Regions from separate parts of the Shewanella septentrionalis genome, predicted to be linked through region 4. Evidence: predicted binding sites of a transcription regulator. Region 4 holds the regulator's gene; each other region holds the start of a gene.
The links. Region 4 encodes LexA, which represses DNA repair genes until DNA is damaged. Its sites were predicted from a motif close to TACTGTATNNNNATACAGTA; they were not measured.
Positions count from the first base shown of each region.

Region 1: the regulator LexA is predicted to act here: its motif matches at 1,883-1,902, upstream of NE536_RS12565 (DNA topoisomerase III).
Region 2: the regulator LexA is predicted to act here: its motif matches at 2,658-2,677, upstream of umuD (translesion error-prone DNA polymerase V autoproteolytic subunit).
Region 3: the regulator LexA is predicted to act here: its motif matches at 1,551-1,570, upstream of recN (DNA repair protein RecN).

Region 1 covers NZ_JAMTCC010000019.1:79,783-84,701, reverse strand. Annotated here, with positions in the region: gene NE536_RS12565 (DNA topoisomerase III) at 1-1,870, opposite strand, end outside; gene NE536_RS12560 (hypothetical protein) at 2,037-2,324, shown strand; gene purF (amidophosphoribosyltransferase) at 2,541-4,055, opposite strand; gene NE536_RS12550 (CvpA family protein) at 4,113-4,601, opposite strand; gene dedD (cell division protein DedD) at 4,717-4,919, opposite strand, start outside.
Region 2 covers NZ_JAMTCC010000014.1:91,033-95,951, forward strand. Annotated here, with positions in the region: gene NE536_RS10105 (ribosomal protein uL16 3-hydroxylase) at 1-770, shown strand, start outside; gene umuC (translesion error-prone DNA polymerase V subunit UmuC) at 953-2,227, opposite strand; gene umuD (translesion error-prone DNA polymerase V autoproteolytic subunit) at 2,224-2,643, opposite strand; gene NE536_RS10120 (glycoside hydrolase family 15 protein) at 2,840-4,919, opposite strand, start outside.
Region 3 covers NZ_JAMTCC010000012.1:37,125-42,043, forward strand. Annotated here, with positions in the region: gene lldR (LysR family transcriptional regulator LldR) at 1-213, opposite strand, end outside; gene NE536_RS08760 (AEC family transporter) at 510-1,472, shown strand; gene recN (DNA repair protein RecN) at 1,601-3,259, shown strand; gene NE536_RS08770 (phosphatidylglycerophosphatase A family protein) at 3,403-3,897, opposite strand; gene thiL (thiamine-phosphate kinase) at 3,913-4,869, opposite strand.
Region 4 covers NZ_JAMTCC010000010.1:101,952-106,870, reverse strand. Annotated here, with positions in the region: gene plsB (glycerol-3-phosphate 1-O-acyltransferase PlsB) at 1-1,852, opposite strand, end outside; gene lexA (transcriptional repressor LexA) at 2,013-2,633, shown strand; gene NE536_RS07750 (cell division inhibitor SulA) at 2,630-3,142, shown strand; gene coxB (cytochrome c oxidase subunit II) at 3,545-4,919, shown strand, end outside.

The DNA of each region.
Region 1 (4,919 bases), on a different contig from region 4:
GCGTGGATAAGGTGCCGAGCAGTGGCTGCATAAAGGCTTGATAAGAGGTTTCTTTATGGCAAATGCCGTTCAGGCTCGCTTCCCAAAGCGCTGTCATATCCGGCGTAGTCGCACTCGCGGGCAAGCTGTTAATCAATCCTTTCCCCACGTCTGTCGAGACAATAGATTTACCTAAGCGTTGTAAAAAACCGCGTTTGAACAGCAATTCGATAATACCTGCACGGGTAGCCTCTGTACCTAATCCGTCGGTTTCTTTAAGAATTTTACGGATCTCAGGATCGGTCACATAACGGCTAATACCCGTCATAGCACCGAGTAAAGTGGCATCGGTAAAGGCCTTTGGTGGTTGAGTATTTTTCTCCAACAATTCGCCTCGAGTACAATGCAAAGCCTGTCCCAATTTCAAAGGCGGTAATTGGCCGATAAAATCGTCATTCTCCTCATCGTCCTTACCTGTGCTTTCTTCCGTCGACTTGTTGCCACTCGCCTTACTGCCATTTGGCTCTTGGCGGGCAAAGAGTTGCTTCCAGCCGAGGGATTTATCCTGACGCGCCTTGGTATTAAATAAGCCACCCTCGATTGTCACTTGCACTGTGGTTTCACTGTAACAATAAGCCGGATAAAACTGTGCTAAGTACTGGCGAGCAACATGAAGATATAACTGCCTCTCACGCTGACTCAAGCTAGATAAGTTAGCCGTCTTCTCAGTGGGGACGATTGCGTGATGGGCGTCCACTTTTTTATCATCCCATGCTTTAGATTTAAGACGGGGATCGGGTACATCAGCACCTTGCAATAACTCAGTAGCACCGTCACTTATCGCCTTAAGTACCGAAGGCGCAAGATTATGTTGCTCAACGGGTAAATAACGACTGTCGGAGCGTGGGTAAGTAATGAGTTTATGACGTTCATACAAACTTTGGCAGGTATCGAGCACATCCTTAGCACTCATACCAAACCGTTTCGCCGCATCAATTTGCAACGCGGATAAGCTGTAGGGCAATGGTGGATTCTGTTTCTTGTCCTTAGCCACTAATTGAGTGACTAAGGCGGATTTATCACTGATGCGACTCACCACATTTTGCGCTAACCCTCTAGCTAACACTCGTCCTTCTTCATCCATATAGGGCTGACAAGCTTCGCTAGGTTGCCACTTGGCGCTGAAGGTTTCTTGCTTCTCGGTCGCCAAATGCGCTAGTACTTCATAAAAAGGTTTAGATTGAAAGTGAGCAATCTCTTCATCACGGCGCACCACTAGCCCAAGCAATGGCGTTTGTACTCGGCCGACGGATAACACGCCTTGATAACCGACCTTTTTACCTTGGATGGTGTACGCACGCGTCATATTCATGCCATAGAGCCAATCGGCTCGACTGCGGGCTAAGGCCGATGTGGATAAAGGAATAAACTCGCGATTACTGCGTAGCTGCGTTAGAGCCCGTTTTACAGCTTGTGGGTTTAAGTCACTGATCAGTAAACGCTGGGTTTGATGTAGCTTGTCCCCCGTCACGCCAAGATAGGCAATCACTTCATCCACGAGTAACTGCCCTTCACGGTCGGGATCGCCCGCATTAACCAAGGTGTTGGCTTGTTTGACTAATCGTTTAAGCACTGTAAGTTGGCTGCGGGTTGCGGCCTTAGGTTTTAGTTGCCACTTGTCCGGCACTATTGGCAAGTGCTCGAATTTCCAAGACTTAAATTCGGGATTATAGGCATCAGGTTCTGCTTGCTCGAGCAAGTGACCAACACACCAAGACACACAATCGCCATTGGCGGCTTCGATAAATCCATCGCCTTTTTTATGGGGTTTAGGCAATACATCGGCAATGGCCCGCCCTAGGCTAGGTTTTTCTGCGATATAGAGAATCATATAAACACCAAGCACTGGATATAATTACAGTATAATTTAGCCCAAACGCCAGCTGAGTGCAAATTTCTGTGACAAACCGAGCTTAAATACCAAAGCTCAAGTGTAAATTCAATTGCGAATAGTTCTCAACAACTACTAAGATACACTGAATTTTAAAGGAGTGGCTATGAGACAATTTGCAATAAATGCGCGGCAGACGATGACAATCAGTCCAGCATTGATATTAAGATTCAATCAGTTACTGTTATTTCATAGCCTGATGTTACTCGCGATAAGTATGCTCACCAGCACTTGGCTGGGACAAATGAAAATCATCGCCATGCCTTTAGCTTGGGGATTCCTGTTAATGATGCCGATTGCGGTGAGTGTATCGCTTGTGCTTAAACATCAAGTCACCCGCTATAGCTTAAGCAGTTTATTCGGGGTGTGGATGCTACTGTGGATCTGGGGATAAGCCAACTAACCTATGGCTGAAAAGATCAGTAGCCTCGCATCTCCAACAATGGATTGAGTACGCAGATGTCGTGAACAAATATCCACTGGCGTGTTCCCTCGCCCAATCGCGATACCTTTCCCTAATGACGGTTAACAATTTATAAAAGATCCATAAAAAAACCATAAAAAAGCCAGTGACGTTATCACTGGCTTTTTATCCGCCTAACGTTTCACCTTATGGATGACAGACGTTATGCAGCTCTAAATTAGTACCGATATCTTTGTTACGGTCGGCTTTAGCATCGTCATTACGCAATTGCGTCAAGTGATCTAAATACGCTTGATCCACATCGCTAGTGATGTAATGACCATCAAAAACAGAAGTTTCGAAACGTTTAATCGCTGGATTTTCCATTCTTACCGCTTCGATTAAATCAGGTAAGTCTTGGAAAATAATGCCATCGGCACCAATTAACTTGGCGATTTCATCGGCATCACGACCGTGGGCGATAAGCTCATTTGACGTTGGCATGTCGATACCATACACGTTCGGGAAACGAATTTCCGGCGCGGCAGAGGCAAAATACACTTTCTTGGCCCCCGCTTCACGGGCCATTTCGATGATTTGCTCAGACGTGGTACCGCGAACGATAGAGTCGTCCACCAGCAAGACATTTTTGCCTTTGAATTCAGTGTTAATCGCATTCAATTTACGACGCACTGACTTCTTGCGCTCCTGTTGACCCGGCATGATGAAGGTACGGCCAATATAACGGTTTTTCACAAAACCTTGGCGGTACGGTAAGTCCATGCAACGGGCAATTTCCAGCGCGATATCGCAAGAGGTTTCAGGAATAGGAATAACCACGTCGATATCGTGATCGTACCATTCCTTCTTAATCTTCTCGCCAAGCTTAGCGCCCATGTTGACGCGACTTGCATATACAGACACTTTGTCGATCGTCGAATCTGGACGGGCAAAATAGACGAATTCGAAGATACAAGGTGCATAGCTAGGCTCGGCTGCACATTGACGGGTATACAGCTGACCGTCAATTGACACATAAATCGCTTCACCCGGTGCTACATCACGCATCACTTCAAAGCCAACTGCATCGAGTGCCACACTTTCAGAAGCCACCATGTACTCAGTGCCAGTGGCAGTTTCGTGCTTACCTAATACCAAAGGACGAATACCAAATGGGTCACGGAACGCGACTAAGCCTTGACCAATAATCATGGCAACAACCGCGTAGGCGCCACGAGCTTGTTGGTGTACGTTAGCGACCGCATCGAACACTTCTTCCGACGTCAGGGTCAAACTCGTGGTTTTTTGCAGTTCGTCGGCCAACAGGTTTAACAAGACTTCAGAATCCGAAGTGGTGTTCACGTGGCGACGTTTTTTGATCAGCCCTTCGGCTAATTCGACTGTGTTGGTTAAGTTACCGTTATGGGCTAATGAGATCCCAAATGGCGAGTTAACATAGAAAGGCTGCGCTTCAGATGCGCTTGAACTGCCCGCAGTTGGATAACGCACATGGCCAATACCAGCATTACCTTGTAGGCGTTGCATATGTTTGACTTCAAAAACGTCTTTAACCAAACCATTGGCTTTACGTAGTCTGAAAGCACCACGATCAATGGTCACAATACCTGCCGCATCCTGACCTCTGTGCTGCAACACTGTCAGTGCATCATAAATGGTCTGATTAACCGATGATTGGCCAACTATTCCGACGATACCACACATGGGTAAGCTTCCTCATTGTAAGATGTTCTATCACTTAGGATTATTTTATTTTCTTTCTTATAGTTTGGGTACAAAGCTGGAGGTATTTTCCAAATAGTCAAAAAACCATTGAATAACAACGCCAAATTCGGGTACTAGCACAGAATCTTTCCACCATTGGGAGTTGGGAGAGCCTGTAAAAGCATCCATGAAAAACAACAAGGCGCTCACAATAAGCGCGCCTCGAATAGCACCAAAGCATAGGCCCAAGAGCCTATCAGTGCCAGATAATCCGGTTTTGACAACAAGTTGTCCGAGAATATAGTTAACTAAGGCACCGAGTACCAAAGTGGTAATAAAGAGGATGGCAATAGAAACACCATTACGCAGCATCTCATCGTTCATTTGTGTTAAGTGAACGGCAAGATCTTTGTAAAATTGGCTGGCAACAAAGAAAGCCGCAAACCATACCACTAAGGACATGGCTTCTTTGGCAAATCCACGGATCAGACTGATGAGAGTCGATAATCCGATGACGAATATGATAGCGTAATCAATCCAAACCATTGAGATGGCTTTCCGACATGGGCTTTAAGACGGCGCGATTCTACCAGAGACTGAAACGATTCTCACCCCTAGTGAGGTAAATAAATCATTTTCAGTCTCGAGTCTTGTATCACCATTAAGATTCTAAGGGATTAAAAGGAACAATCCAGCCCTTGAGACGTGTAAGGTTTTCCACCTCAACTTGTACTTTCTTCAGCTTTGCCTCAGACACATCGGGTCCGACAAACACTTTAGTTAATACGCCATCTTTAGGGTTTTCAGGAATAGTGTACGCTTTAAAACCACTCTTACGTAGCTGTGCAATTAAGGCTTTAACAT
Region 2 (4,919 bases), on a different contig from region 4:
ATGATGTGTTTATTTGCCAAGGTTCGGGACGTCGCCGTTGGCGCGTGGGCGATCTGGGGCCGCACAAAGAGTTTGCCGCCCATCCCGCTTTGCTGCACACCGAAGCCTTTGACCCGATTATCGATACTGAGTTGTTGCCCGGCGACATCCTTTATATTCCCCCCGGATTCCCCCATGACGGCATAACCTTAGAACAGTCGTTAAGTTTTTCAGTAGGTTATCGCACAGCTTCCGCCAAAGATATGATAAGTGCTTTGGCCGATCATTTGTCTGAACAGGATTTAGGCGCACAGCAGATTAAAGATCCAGACCGCGAGCTGACCACCCGCAGTGGTTGTGTCGATAATGGCGATTTAGCGCGGTTACGCACCCAACTGACCAATATGCTGACCGATGAACTGGTGAGCGAGTTTTCGGGCCGCTATTTAACTCAGTCAAAGTGCGCCTTAGATTTACCCGATGAGCCATTGGACATCACGCAAGACGAAGTGCTCGCTTGGCTCGATGAGCAGCCGCTTATTCGCCTCGGCGGGCTGCGCTGTTTGTATTTTGATATCAATGTGGCACAGGGTGTTGTCTATATTAATGGTGATAAGTATCAGCTTTCAGCCGAATTGGCCGCAGTGATCCCATTACTATGTGATAGTAATCAGTTGGATAAAGCAGTCTTAGCTCCTTGGTTAGCCCATGCTGATTTGCTCACGCAACTTACCGAATGGGTGAATCTAGGCTACTGGTACTTTGAAGATCTCAGCGATGAGGAGTGTTAAGGCGGAATGAGTTATAGCTTGATGGGTGTTAATAGCGCTTTAGCGTTAACGCCCGACGGGGCTTAGCGCTATATATTTTTTAGATCTAGATGGGTTTTAGTGCTATATGGATTTTAGAGTTAGTGTAGAGTTAGGTGGGGTCTGTAATTCGCAGATGGTCATTTAGCCATTGGATCTGTTGATTATTTCACTATGGGCAATTGTGCCCATTGGGTGGTGTAGCGAGGGGAAAGCTGCTCACGCTTCATTCCCCATGTGGGATCAATACCTTGTCCTGCAAACCAAATTTTTCCATGACCGCTGTGGTTCACTTTATCGAGTAACTGCATCAGCTCCTTGCTTTTAGGCCTAGGCGTGACGTCATCGAATAATCCGAGCTGAAACACGCCTGCACCAAAAAAATCCCCTAACATGACACCAGCCTTTGCATAGGCATGACCTTCACGCCAAATGCGTTGCAGTAGGCTTTGGCCAAGGGTGACAAAATCCCGCGTATCATTGCTGGGGCGAACTAAACTGCCCGACAGCGATTTGCTGTACTGGGGAGTTGCATCGCTAAAAGGGCTAGTATGCACAAATACCGACATCGCTTTAGCGCACTGGCGCTCGGAGCGCAGTTTTTCACAGGCCCTAAAAGTGTATTCATTGATTGCCTGTTGCATCGCTTCTAAATTATCAATACGGCTGCCAAAGGATCGGGAGCTGATAATTTGTTGCTTAGTGGCGGCGACCTCTTGTATGTCATCACAGGCAATGCCGTTAAGTTCGCGTACCGTGCGCTCAACGGTGACAGAAAAGGTGTCGCGGATAAGCTTTGGATGCGCATCCGCCAATTGCAACGCGGTATTTATACCCATGATGTTCAAGCGTTTTGTAAGCCTACGGCCTATTCCCCAGACTTCGTCGACAGGGATAAGCGCCATCAGCCGTCGTTGGCGTTCACGGTCGCGCAAGTCAACCACGCCCCGCGTCGCGGGATAGCGTTTCGCGGCATGGTTTGCCAGTTTAGCCAGGGTTTTTGTCGGTCCAATGCCGACGCAAACGCTGATCCCAATCCACTGCGGTATTCGGTGATAAATATTAAGTGCAAGCTGATGAATATCAGTGCATTTATCGAGACGAGAAAGATCTAAAAACGCTTCATCAATACTATACACTTCTACTTTCGGTACCATTTGTTCTAAGGTGGTCATGACTCTATTTGATATGTCGGCATAGAGTGCATAGTTGGAGGAGAATACCGCAACGTGATGCTGGCGGAGTTGGTTTGCGATTTGATACACAGGCACCGCCATCTTGATGCCAAGTTGTTTTGCCTCTGCCGAGCGGGCGACGACGCAGCCATCGTTGTTGGATAACACTACAATCGGCCTGCCAGCTAAATCTGGCCTAAACATCCGCTCACAGGATGCATAAAAATTATTGCAATCGACGAGTGCGAATAGTGAGGGCGTCATTTGAGCTTTTTCACCACGTTGGTTACCACCCCAAAGATGTTTAACTCAGACTCATCATTGATGGCAATCGGGGAGAATAAGGCATTACGTGGCAGTAATTGCACTACAGGGCGCAGTTGCAATTGCTTTACGGTAAACTCGCCGTTGACTGCTGCGACAACGGTATCCCCGTGGGCCGGCTGTAATGAGCGATCCACCACTAAAATATCACCGGAGAAAATCCCCGCGTCGATCATCGAATCCCCTTGGACTTTGACAAAAAACGTGGCGGCTGGGTGCTTGATGCATAACTCATTGAGATCTAATGTTTGTTCTACATAGTCTTGGGCAGGTGACGGAAATCCTGCGGCAATCAAGGAGCTAAATAGCGAGAGCCGATATTGGGTATGTTTGGCGAAGCGGCCTAGGATCATCATAATAAATCACAATATACTGTACGTATGAACAGTATAGTCTAACAATGATACTTATCGAAATAATTTATGTGGGGAGAGTAGGAGCTAAATCAAGCATTATAAAACCCCTATAAAAAAGCTAGAACAACTTATGAGAGGTTGTTCTAGCCAGCGATATACCGAATTTGTAGTTCGACTAATATGTTATTTCAATACATTATTTCAATGCCGCTGGGACGATAGGGTAGTTATCCCAGACTTGGCCGTCGGTCATCGATCGCACCAGTTTGATGTATTCGGCATGGGTCCAAGCGAGCGGCGTGGCCGAGTTAGTGCCTTGTCCGAGTTGGTAATGGTAGCGGGTGGCATCGCCGACACCGTCCCAGGCTTGCTCGGGTAACATCATGCCCGCATTCGCAAAGGTTTCCATGCCCTGCACATAGGTGTTGATCAACTGCTGCTTGGTTTGCTGGGCGTTATTGCCTGTTAGCTCGCCTTTTGCTTGGGCGAGTGCTAATTCAAAATGACCGCGCTCACCGGTGAAGAAGGGCCAGACTCGGCCACGTTGATCGGCGCTGTTGCTGCCCGATTCCGCATAGTTATGGCCAGAAACCGTATCCTCACCGTAGCCATCGTTGCCATAACGTCTAAAGCCTGGGATTTTGCTGCCATCTTTGGCGCTAAACTCATATTTAAGGCGTAGGTTGTGCTCAAGCTCAGTATTATCAATCAGTTGAAGACTTTGATTGATCAGCTTATCAGTTGCACCGCGCACGCCATAACGTACTAGTTCTAAAAATCCGCCATCGAGGATCTGACGCTGATCTAAACCTTGCTTACCGTTATTCGCTGCCAGTATATCGCTAGTATTTGGCTCGCCATTCGGGCTTAAACGTAAATAGTAAGGCGCGCTGACGCCTGCGCTGTTTTTTAGTAGTCCTTGGGTGGTGACTAAGTGTTTTTCTAAGCTATCATTTAAACCTTTTGCGGCGGCAAGATAACGGCTGCTGGAGTCGATATCCTTGGCTTCTTTGGCTATTTCACTCGCGGCTACAAGACCTGCGATCACGGCAGCCGTTGTCGAGGGGGAGTAACCCGCCTGTTCTTCCCAACGTTCTTGCTGGGTTTTGGGCGGGGTGATTTGGGTGTGATTCCAATCCAGATTAACCTCACCGCCGCTGATCAAAAAGTCCGCTGCACCTTTGAGCATCTCTCGATACCAGTAACCGATCTCATCAGGGCTGAGCACGCCCGCTTGCCAGAGTTTCCAGCCGAGCATGATAGGCATGGCAGTTTGATCGAGCTGCACGCCAACCCATTCAATTTGGCCATCCACATGGGTCTTTTGCAGGAACCAACCCGGCGTACCCGTAAAGCCGGGCGTCTTTTCGGTCACTTGCACTTTTTTCAGGTATTCGAAGGCCACCTTGGGCGTTTGCGTGTCACCCATGGCGAGGAATGCCATGGCGCATTGATAAAAGTCGCGCGGCCATACCGCCTTATAGCCAGTACTCGGCACGGCTGCCGAAACCGTATCGCCCCAAGGGTTAGAAAGTGAAGCGATAAGTGCGCCCGCATAGGTTTTATCTTCCTGCGCTTTCAAGACCATAGCACTGGTATACAGCAGCTTACCGCTATCTGTGGTGTTGTTGGCCATGTTAGCGATGGCGGGCAGTGAGCTTAAGTAATCATGCCAGCCGACATGGGTGGCGTCGCCTTTGTAGGCGCTGAGCACTGCATCATAACCTGCGGCCAAGGTGGCATCGGCATTGGCTAAACTCTGTGCTTCATCTTTACCAAAACCGATGGCGAGATTAAAAGTGACGGGTTTGGCTTTGATGAGCGTAGGGTAACTCGCAGTAAAGGCGATATTGCCAACGGTCGATTTATCTTGCGCACTTGTCGTTTGATAGGGCTTATCGAGTGTGCCGTTATCGGCCAAATCGGCTAGGCCATCAGAGACGCCGACAAAGCCTGTCGTTGCCTGCACAAAATTGAGATCGGATTTCACCGTCATCACGCTGCTGTCTTTGGCGGCGGTATAGGCCACCAGCGCCTGATTACTAGCATGAGTGTTGGCATGATTGTCAGTATGAGTATCGATGCGGCCGATATCATTGGCGCCTGCGTTATCGATATGCGGATTGACATACAAATGCGGCGTAATGCCGTCTTCAAAGGCGGTAAAGGTGACGCGCATCATTAGGGTGTCGCGGTCAGGATCGGTAAAGATATGCTTTTCAATCTGATACTTACCTTCAATATCTTTATTGATAATTTTATAGGCAAGGGATTGT
Region 3 (4,919 bases), on a different contig from region 4:
GAAGAGTGCCAGCCCTTCCTCTGTCAATCGTAACTTGCGGGTGCTGCGCATAAAGAGCTGTTTATCGAGCTTCTCTTCCAACTTAGCTAACTTGCGGCTCACTGTGGCAATGGGCATATCAAGCTCCTTCGCCGCCTGCGAAAAACTGCCCGCATTGACTAAATGCACAAAAAGATAGACAAGTTGTAGTTCAGCGCCTAAATCATCACTCATTGCATATCCTAATTCTGTTCTAGCAGCCCACTTTAGGCACTATATAAAGTCATCAACAATCACAGCGTACGCTAAGTCATTGTGTTTTAAACATCAATTAATCCACTTATACGACCATAGCGCAATAGCCTTAGACTGAAATGATATGTTATTTTGTGGCGAGTTTTACTGCGCTGGCGCTAGTTCTGGCTCTAAAGTGACATAAAAAAGGCAAGCGCCCCAAAGTCATAGCGATAGCAGAAATGACAGTAATGGCTGAGTTTATTCAAATTTAATCGTAAGGATGAGTGAGGGAAATGACCATTTTAACCCCTCTGTTTGCCGTCTTCGGGATCATGTTGCTCGGTACACTAGTGCAAAAACTAAAACTCTTGCCCGTCGATACGGATCAAGTGCTAAACCAATATGTCTACTATATTGCGTTCCCTGCAATCATGCTTATCGCCCTCGCCCAGCAGCCGATTGACGAGATTTTGCAATGGGGATTTATTGCGGGCTACAGCACAGCTATGGTAATCACTTATCTTGTCTGCCTTGGGCTATCGCTGATCGCTAACCCTAAACAGCATGCGGTTGCCGCTATTCGAGCCCTCAATGCCACCTTTGGTAATACGGCATTTATTGGTATTCCACTGCTCATCATCCTCTTTCCGCAGCAGCAAAGTGCGTTAGTCGCCGCCGCGATTGCCAGCTTATTATCCGTGCTGATGTTTGCCGTCGCCTTAGTCTCGATGGAACTGGCCACTAACACCCAAAGACAACACCACGCCTTAGTCATAATGGCGATGGCGGTCGGTAAAAACCCTATCGTTATTGGTAGCTTAATTGGCGTCGGCATTTCGGCGCTAGCGATAAAACTGCCGTCAGGGCTGGCGCTAATGATCCAGCAAATAGGCAATACCTCAAGCCCCTGCGCCCTATTTGCTATCGGCATGGTACTCGCCAAAGCGATGCGCTACCAGAAAGATAGCAGCGTATTTAGCCCCAAGAATTTTATCGAACTGAGCCTTATCAACCTCTTCAAGCTGGCAATCCAACCGGCACTCGTCTACTTTATGCTTAACCGTTTTGGCGTAAGTGGTGACTACCTGATCATGGGCGTGATCTTGAGCGCACTGCCCACCGCGGCTAGCGTGTACTTACTTGCCCAGCGTTATAACACTCATGCTTCTACCAGTGCTCAAGGCATTCTATTTGGCACCTTAGTCACTTTCTTCAGTTTACCTATCTTAGAAAGCTTAGTAAGAACCTATGCATAATCAGTTAATTAAAAATATTTACTGCCACTAATGCCGATTATTTACCCAAGCCACTTTACTGTATATAAAATCAGTATATACTGTTTATCAATACAGTGGTTTGGTATATTTTTCGACAGGAATTCACTATGCTTTGCCAACTCAGCATTAATAACTTCGCTATCGTCCGTTTTTTAGAACTGGATTTTCGCCCCGGTATGACCAGCATCACAGGTGAAACCGGTGCGGGTAAATCGATTGCCATCGATGCGCTAGGCCTATGCCTAGGCAATCGCGCCGATGCCAGCAGTGTTCGTCCCGGAGCCAATAAAACCGAGGTCAGCGCCCGCTTTTCCTTGGATGATATTCCACTGGCAAAACGTTGGTTAGAAGATAACGATCTTGAACTCGATGATGAGTGCATTCTACGTCGGACTATTGGTAGCGATGGCCGTTCACGCGCCTACATCAATGGGAATCCAGTGCCGCTGACGCAGCTAAAATTACTGGGTCAGTTGCTTATCGGTATTCACGGTCAACATGCGCACCATGCAATGTTAAAAAGTGAACATCAACTCACCCTGCTCGACAGTTATGCCAACCACAGATTGCTTATCGATACGGTTGCCGCTAGCTTTCAACGCTGCAAGCAAATTGAGGCCGATCTAAAACAACTCGAAGCCTCACAGCATGAACGTATTGCCCGTAAGCAATTAGTGCAATATCAAGTAGAAGAACTCGATGAGTTTGATCTTAAAGTTGATGAGTTCGATGAGATTGAGCAAGAGCACAAACGTCTGGCTAATGGCACTGAGTTGATTGATACCTGTCAGGCGAGCTTAGATATACTCACAGAGGGCGAAGAGAACAATATAGAGTCGCTACTCAACCGAGTCGTTTCCCTCGCCGAAGATCTGCAAAGCTACGATCCCGCATTAAGCAATATCAACACTATGCTCAATGATGCCTTAATCCAAGTGCAAGAAAGTGCAGGCGAATTACAGCACTATTTGAGTAAGCTTGAACTCGATCCAACCCACTTTGCCTATTTAGAAGAACGGCTATCAAAAGCCATGCAACTGGCGCGTAAGCATCATGTTAGCCCGAATAAACTGGCCGAGCATCATTTAGCATTAAAGGCTGAGCTAAGCACCTTAGACAGTGACGAAAGCAAGCTCGAAGAAATTCAGCTTCAAGTCGAGGCAAGTAGAGCCGCTTATCTTAGCAATGCGCAAAAGCTCAGCCAAAGCCGTGCCCGCTATGCTAAAGAACTCGACAAACTGGTGACTCAGTCAATCCACGAACTGAATATGCCTAAGGGTAAATTTACGATCGAAGTCAATTTCCACCCCGAGCAAATGTCAGCCAATGGCAGTGACAATATCGAATTTATGGTAACAACTAACCCTGGCCAACCTTTGCAACCGATTTCGAAAGTCGCGTCTGGCGGTGAGCTTTCACGCATAGGATTAGGGATCCAAGTGATTACCGCGAAGAAAGTTGCCACACCGACATTAATTTTCGATGAGGTGGATGTCGGGATTTCCGGCCCCACCGCCGCAGTGGTGGGCCGCATGTTACGCAGCTTAGGGGAATCGACCCAAGTACTGTGCGTGACTCACTTGCCGCAAGTTGCGGGCAATGGTCATCAACACATGTTCGTCGATAAATTTAATAAGGCAGGCAGTACTGAGACCACAATGAAATCGCTCGATCGTGAGCAGCGTATCCAAGAGCTTGCAAGACTGTTAGGTGGCGATACTATCACCAGCAATACCCTAGCAAACGCAAGGGAACTGCTGCAATAGTAGAATCAAACAGAAAAGGGATAAGCAGCGAATCCCTTCAATCAAGCTTCAATCAGAAAAATACAAAATCAAGAGTAAGGGTTAGTTGTTGCCCATGTTAACTAACAAGTTAGATTAGCTATCATGTCAGACTAGCGAAAATGTTAGCTAACACACCAGACTAGCCCTTGCAGACAAATAAACGAAAACACGCCCGCTAACACATCGTCAATCATAATGCCAAAGCCACCATGAACTTTGGCATCAAGCCATCGAATAGGCCAAGGTTTGATGATGTCGAAAAAGCGAAATAAACCAAAGCCCACTAACAACCAACCCCAACCACTTGGTGCCGCTAGCATAGTGATCAGTAGCCCAACCACTTCATCCCACACAATAGCACCGTGATCGTGAACCCCCATGTCTTGCGCCGCTTTACCACAGATATAAAATCCTGCGAATACACCCACTAAGGTTAAGCCGATATACCAAGTAAGTGGTAAGGGCGCCATCAATAAATAGAGGGGAATAGCAGCTAAGGTACCAAAGGTTCCGGGCGCTTTAGCGGCGAGTCCGCTACCAAATCCAAGTGCCAAAAAGTGGACAGGATTTTTTAATGACAGGCGCGTTAGCACCTGATCCTTTGACAACCATTTCATTAACATGCTCTTAGCTTAAAAGTGCTCGAAACCGTGATAAGGCGGTATAAACGGCTCGCCATTGAGTTGCAACTTGAGCTTACTGCCCGCACAAATTTGTCCAACACGAACAAACTTTGCTCCTGCATGGCTCAAGGCAGTTTCCAGTGCGCCTTTTTGTGCCTCAGGAACGGTGAACAGCAGTTCGTAATCTTCGCCCCCTGTCAACGCATAACCTAAAGCACTTTCCTCGCTGACGGTATCTTGCATCGCGCGTGACAGCGGGATGCAATTAACATCGACAACCGCACCGACTGCCGAAGCCTTAAGCACATGACCGATATCCGAGATAAACCCGTCGGAAAGATCGATTGCGCTGGAGGCAAGCGAGCGCAAAGCTTGGCCGGCTAAGACTCTTGGTGTTGGACGATAATGGCGATTAATCAGGAATTCTTTATGCTCGGCTCTGGCTTGCTGCGCACCGCGAATGATATCCAGACCTAAGGCCGAATCTCCGAGCGTGCCCGTGACATAAATCCAATCACCGGCTTTAGCACCATGACGCGTTAGGGCCTTCCCCTGTGGGACTTGGCCGTGCACTGTGATATTAATCGCCCGTGGGCCACGCGTCGTATCGCCGCCAATTAAGGCAATGCCATAGTAATCGGCCGCTTCAAATAAACCTTCGCTAAAACCACTGAGCCAAGTTTCATCGACTGCGGGTAACGTCAAGGCAAGCGTCATCCACGCAGGTTCAGCACCCATGGCAGCCAGATCAGATAAATTTACCGCTAAGGCTTTGTAACCTAAGGCAGCAGGAGGCATATCGGGGAAGAAGTGGACATTTTCGACTAAGGTGTCACAGGAGATAGCAATCGACTTGTTTTCTGCGGGTTGCACTAAAGCGCAATCATCACCGATGCCAAGCTTCACATCACGGCGAGTAGGGCCGCGGTTGCTAAAATAACATTCAATTAATTGGAATTCTTTCACTGTACAGTTTGGCACGACTTACATCGGCCACCTTTGTTAGCAATGAAAAA
Region 4 (4,919 bases):
GAATAATATTGTTACGATAGTAAGTCATAGACACAGCCTGACTCGCCTCGATAGACACGATTTCACCTAAAGGATCGGCACAAACAACAAACTTATTCAGCTCTAAACCTTGCTGCACTAAATGCTTACCATCACCTTCGGCAACCGAAGTATAAGTAGTGTAAGGCACTTTTTTGAGTAGGGTCAGATACAGATCAAGCTGACGCTCCAACAGACTGCGCTCTAAGGCATTTTGATCTGTGGCCAGCAACACTAAACTCGTCAAGGTCACCGAACTCGCCGCCGCCGCATCGTTGATATTCGTCATCACTCGATTCGCCAGCACGTTTACCGCTGGTGTTAACCAGCTTGGTTTTTGCTCAGGATCATCGGCCAACTCAGTACGCCAGTTTGGCGCACGCTCATTTAAGAAGTTTTGCAGGGTTATAGGCTCGCCAAAGTTCACATAACCTTGACCGAAATTACCAAGTTTGCGAATCGCACCAAACACCTGCCACACAGATTCTTTTTTCTTTTTCTTACCACTTAACTCTTTATGGTACGTCGCCACTTCCATCACATGGTCATAGCCTAAATACACAGGCACTAGCGTGACTGGACGCTCGATACCGCGCAGCACGCTGTTCATCGTCATAGCGATCATGCCGGTTTTTGGCGCCAATAGCCGACCGGTACGTGAGCGGCCGCCTTCGGAGAAATATTCCACCGAATAACCTTTAGCAAACAGTTGATCTAAATATTCACGGAATACTGCGGTATACAGCTTGTTGCCATTAAAACTACGGCGGATAAAGAAGGCACCACCGCGACGGAACATAGGTCCAGCGGGCCAGAAATTGAGGTTAATACCGGCAGCAATGTGCGGCGGAACCATGCCTTGATAATACAAAATATACGATAACAGCAGGTAATCCATGTGGCTGCGATGACAAGGTACATAGACAATCTCGTGGCCATCATGGTGCAACTGGCGAACTTGCTCGGCGCCTTTAATGTTGATCCCGCTGTAAAGCTTGTTCCACAACCAAGTTAAGAAACGCTCAGCAATACGCACTAAGCTATCTGAGTAATCTGCAGCGATTTCATCGAGATACTCAATAGCCGTCTCGCGCGCTTGGGTCTCAGAAATCTTTTTGTTGGCCGCTTCTTCTTGAATCGCTTTACGCAACGACTCGGATTTGAGCAACGAATGAAACAGTGCTTGGCGATTTGGCAGCACAGGTCCAGTCATCACCTTACGTTGACGACGGAAATGCACCCGCGCGACCCGCGCTAACTTATGGGCGATCCCCATGTCAGTGCCGTGTTCGTCGGCCATGTATCGCAGAGATACCGCATTTGAAAACTGTACGAAGTTATGTCGACCTAAGAATAGAATCATCAAGCATTTGCGCAGCCAAGTCGGGTTTTCCCGCTCAAACACAGCCGCCTTCATAGTGTCATCTTCTTTTCCTGGCGTGCGGCCCCAATACAGGCTCACGGGCACCAGTTGAATGTCTAATTCAGGGCGCTCCTTATGCACGGCCAACAAACGCATAAAGCATTCGAGGAAAGGCTCGTTACCGGCACGCTCACCAAACAGCGGCTTACGCCCTTGAAGGCAGACAACCCGAGGCGCAATCACACCATTTGCCACTAAAGGCTCATAGGGGCTCGGTAGTCCTAACTTAGCCGTTATTTCGCTCAAGGCAGCGATGTCACTCAGCGATTCCGTTTTCATCACATAAGCAAGGGGTCTGGAGGCATCCAGATTCAGATCGGCAAAGGGATCCTGAGGCACAACAATAGTGTGCACTAAGTGTTTTTGGATCCAGCGTAATGATTTCAACCAAAGAGAGTCGTGTTTAGGCATTATTCTTATGCAATTAAGTACGTTTACTAGCCCGGTAGAATACCAGACTATGGGTAATATTCGCTAATTCTCTCCAACATAGCTAAAAAGTGGTTAATACTTGCGCTGCAAATAATACTGTATATACTAACAGTAACTGTATAGAAAAACAGGAAACACCATGAGACCTTTGACGCCACGCCAAGCTGAAATTTTAGAGCTAATTAAACGAAATATTGCCGATACTGGCATGCCACCCACTCGGGCAGAAATCGCGACCCGTTTAGGTTTTAAGAGCGCCAATGCGGCTGAAGAGCATCTTAAAGCGTTGGCGAAAAAGGGCTGCATTGAGATCATGCCAGGCACATCGCGGGGCATTCGTCTGACTGCGGAAGTCGAAGAAGTAACTGAAACAGGTTTACCGCTTATCGGTCAAGTAGCTGCTGGCGAACCTATTCTCGCCCAAGAACATGTTGAACAGTACTACCAAGTCGACCCAAGCATGTTTCATCCCGCCGCCGATTTTTTACTGCGGGTTAAAGGCGACAGCATGAAGAATATCGGCATTCTCGAGGGAGATTTGCTGGCAGTTCATAAAGTACAACAAGCTAGAAATGGTCAAGTGGTTGTCGCTAGAGTCGACGACGATGTCACTGTTAAACGTTTCGAAAAAAAAGGCAATGTGGTCTATCTACACGCCGAAAATGAAGACTATTCCCCGATAAAAGTGGATTTAGGCTATCAAAGTTTAACAATTGAAGGACTCGCCGTCGGTGTGATCCGTAATGGAGATTGGCTATGAACAAACTACTTGGCAATGCACCCCGCCATCCGGGCTTGTGGCTCGATGAAGTCCGTGATGCCGACTATGACTGGCACCATGCACCTATCGCCTGCATGCCAACTAAGACTCAAGGCCGCCAAGAGTTAATCCATTTGAGTGCGCAACTCGCCCAGTTAAGCCAACAGGGTCGTTGGTTAGTGCTCATCAACCCACCGAGTATTGGCTACAAACAAATGCTCGCCAACGCTGGCGTGCGTATGGACAGAGTCTTGCTGGTGCACGCTAAAGATGAAGTCGAAACCCTGTGGGCGATGGAAAAAGCCTTAACAAGTGGTACGTCCAGTGCAGTTATTACTTGGACCCAATCACTGGATGCACGCGATAATCGTCGCCTGCAAATCGTGGCTAAAAGTGCCCGCGCCATGGGCATAGTGCTTGAAGACGTAAACAGTCACTTACATGGCGACGTACACATTGAGCAAGGCAATCTCTTCGGCCAACAATCTTTTTTTAGCGCTGTACATTAAATATTCATTTATTTTTCTACCTTGAAAGCCGCCTCGCCTATGAATGTGAGGCTTTTTTTTGGCAATTTTTCAGACAATTAGATAAATAAGTGATCTTGATCAATATTTAAACAGCAAGTATGGTTGATTTAGTCGGCGATAATATATCGCCGCCCGTGGCAAATAAATCGAGCCGTAATCGAGTTCAAAATGCCACTAAAAATAGAGAACAGATTTATTTCAGTCGTATGTGCCAGCGTGGCTAATACCAGCAGTAACAATACTTAATTAAAAGTAACAGCCGCCAACGCACGTTGAAGTCAAAAACGCTTTTTTGGGAACTGAAGAGTTTGCATAGAGTTGAGACTTACTGTGTTGCTCTTCTTTGTAGTTGCTATTCGCAATTGGCAGAGGAGAAGTCTTGTGAAGCAATTGTTGTATTGTTTACTCGTGGTGTTATTCGCACCACCGTTGGCCGCCGCGGACATGCGGTTCAACATGACCCCTGGCGTAACCGAGATCAGTGGCAAGGTTTATCACTTGCACATGACCATCTTGTATATCTGCTGCGCCATTGGCCTTGTGGTCTTTGGCGTGATGATTTACGCCATGATCAACCACAGAAAATCCAAAGGCGCTGTCGCGTCCCACTTTCACGAAAGCACTAAAGTTGAAATCGCTTGGACGATTCTGCCATTTATCATTTTGATCTTAATGGCGATTCCTGCGACAAAAACCTTAATTGCGATGGAAGATCCCAGCGACGCCGATCTGACCGTTAAAGTCACGGGTTCCCAATGGAAATGGCATTACAGCTATTTCGATCAAGACATTGATTTTTACAGCATACTCGCAACCCCTAGAGCACAAATCGACGGTACCGAAACCAAGGGTGAACACTACCTATTGGAGGTCGATAAGCCGCTCGTTCTGCCGATAAATCGCAAAATCCGCTTTTTGATGACCTCTGAAGATGTCATCCATTCATGGTGGGTACCTGCTTTTGCCGTGAAGAAAGATGCCAACCCAGGATTTATCAATGAGGCTTGGACTCGCATCGACAAACCCGGTATTTACCGTGGTCAATGCGCCGAACTTTGCGGTAAAGACCATGGTTTTATGCCGATCGTAGTGCAAGCCATACCCGAAGCCGAGTTTGAAGCTTGGGTGACGGAGCAGAAACAAGCCGCAGGCGCGGCGGCAGAAGCCGCTCAAGCCGCTTTATCACAGACCCTTAGCAAAGATGATCTGATGACCCAAGGTGAGCAAGTTTACCTCGGGCACTGCGCAGCCTGCCACCAGCCCAATGGCGAGGGGTTACAAGGCGTATTCCCACACCTCAAAGGCAGTCCGATAGCAACGGGACCGCTCAGCGGCCACCTTGAAATTGTGCTCAACGGTAAAACGGGTACGGCTATGCAAGCCTTTAGTAAGCAATTGACTGCACAAGAAATTGCCGCTGTGATTACCTATGAGCGTAATGCTTGGGGCAATAATACTGGCGATGCTGTACAGGCCAAAGACGTCAACGAGCACATGAACGGTAGTGCAGGCACACAGGCACCTGCTACCGCACCAGCCAATACGACCCCAACTCCCGCACCTACAACTGAGCCCGCAGCAGTTGTCGACTCCGCAACCATAGTGGATCCGGCGAGCCTCCCCACTCTCACCCATGAGGCACTGATGGCCGAAGGTGAAACTGTCTACACCACCACTTGTGCGGCCTGCCATCAGTTGACGGGAACTGGCATACCACCCGCCTTCCCCGCCCTCGCTGGCAGTGCTATCGCCACTG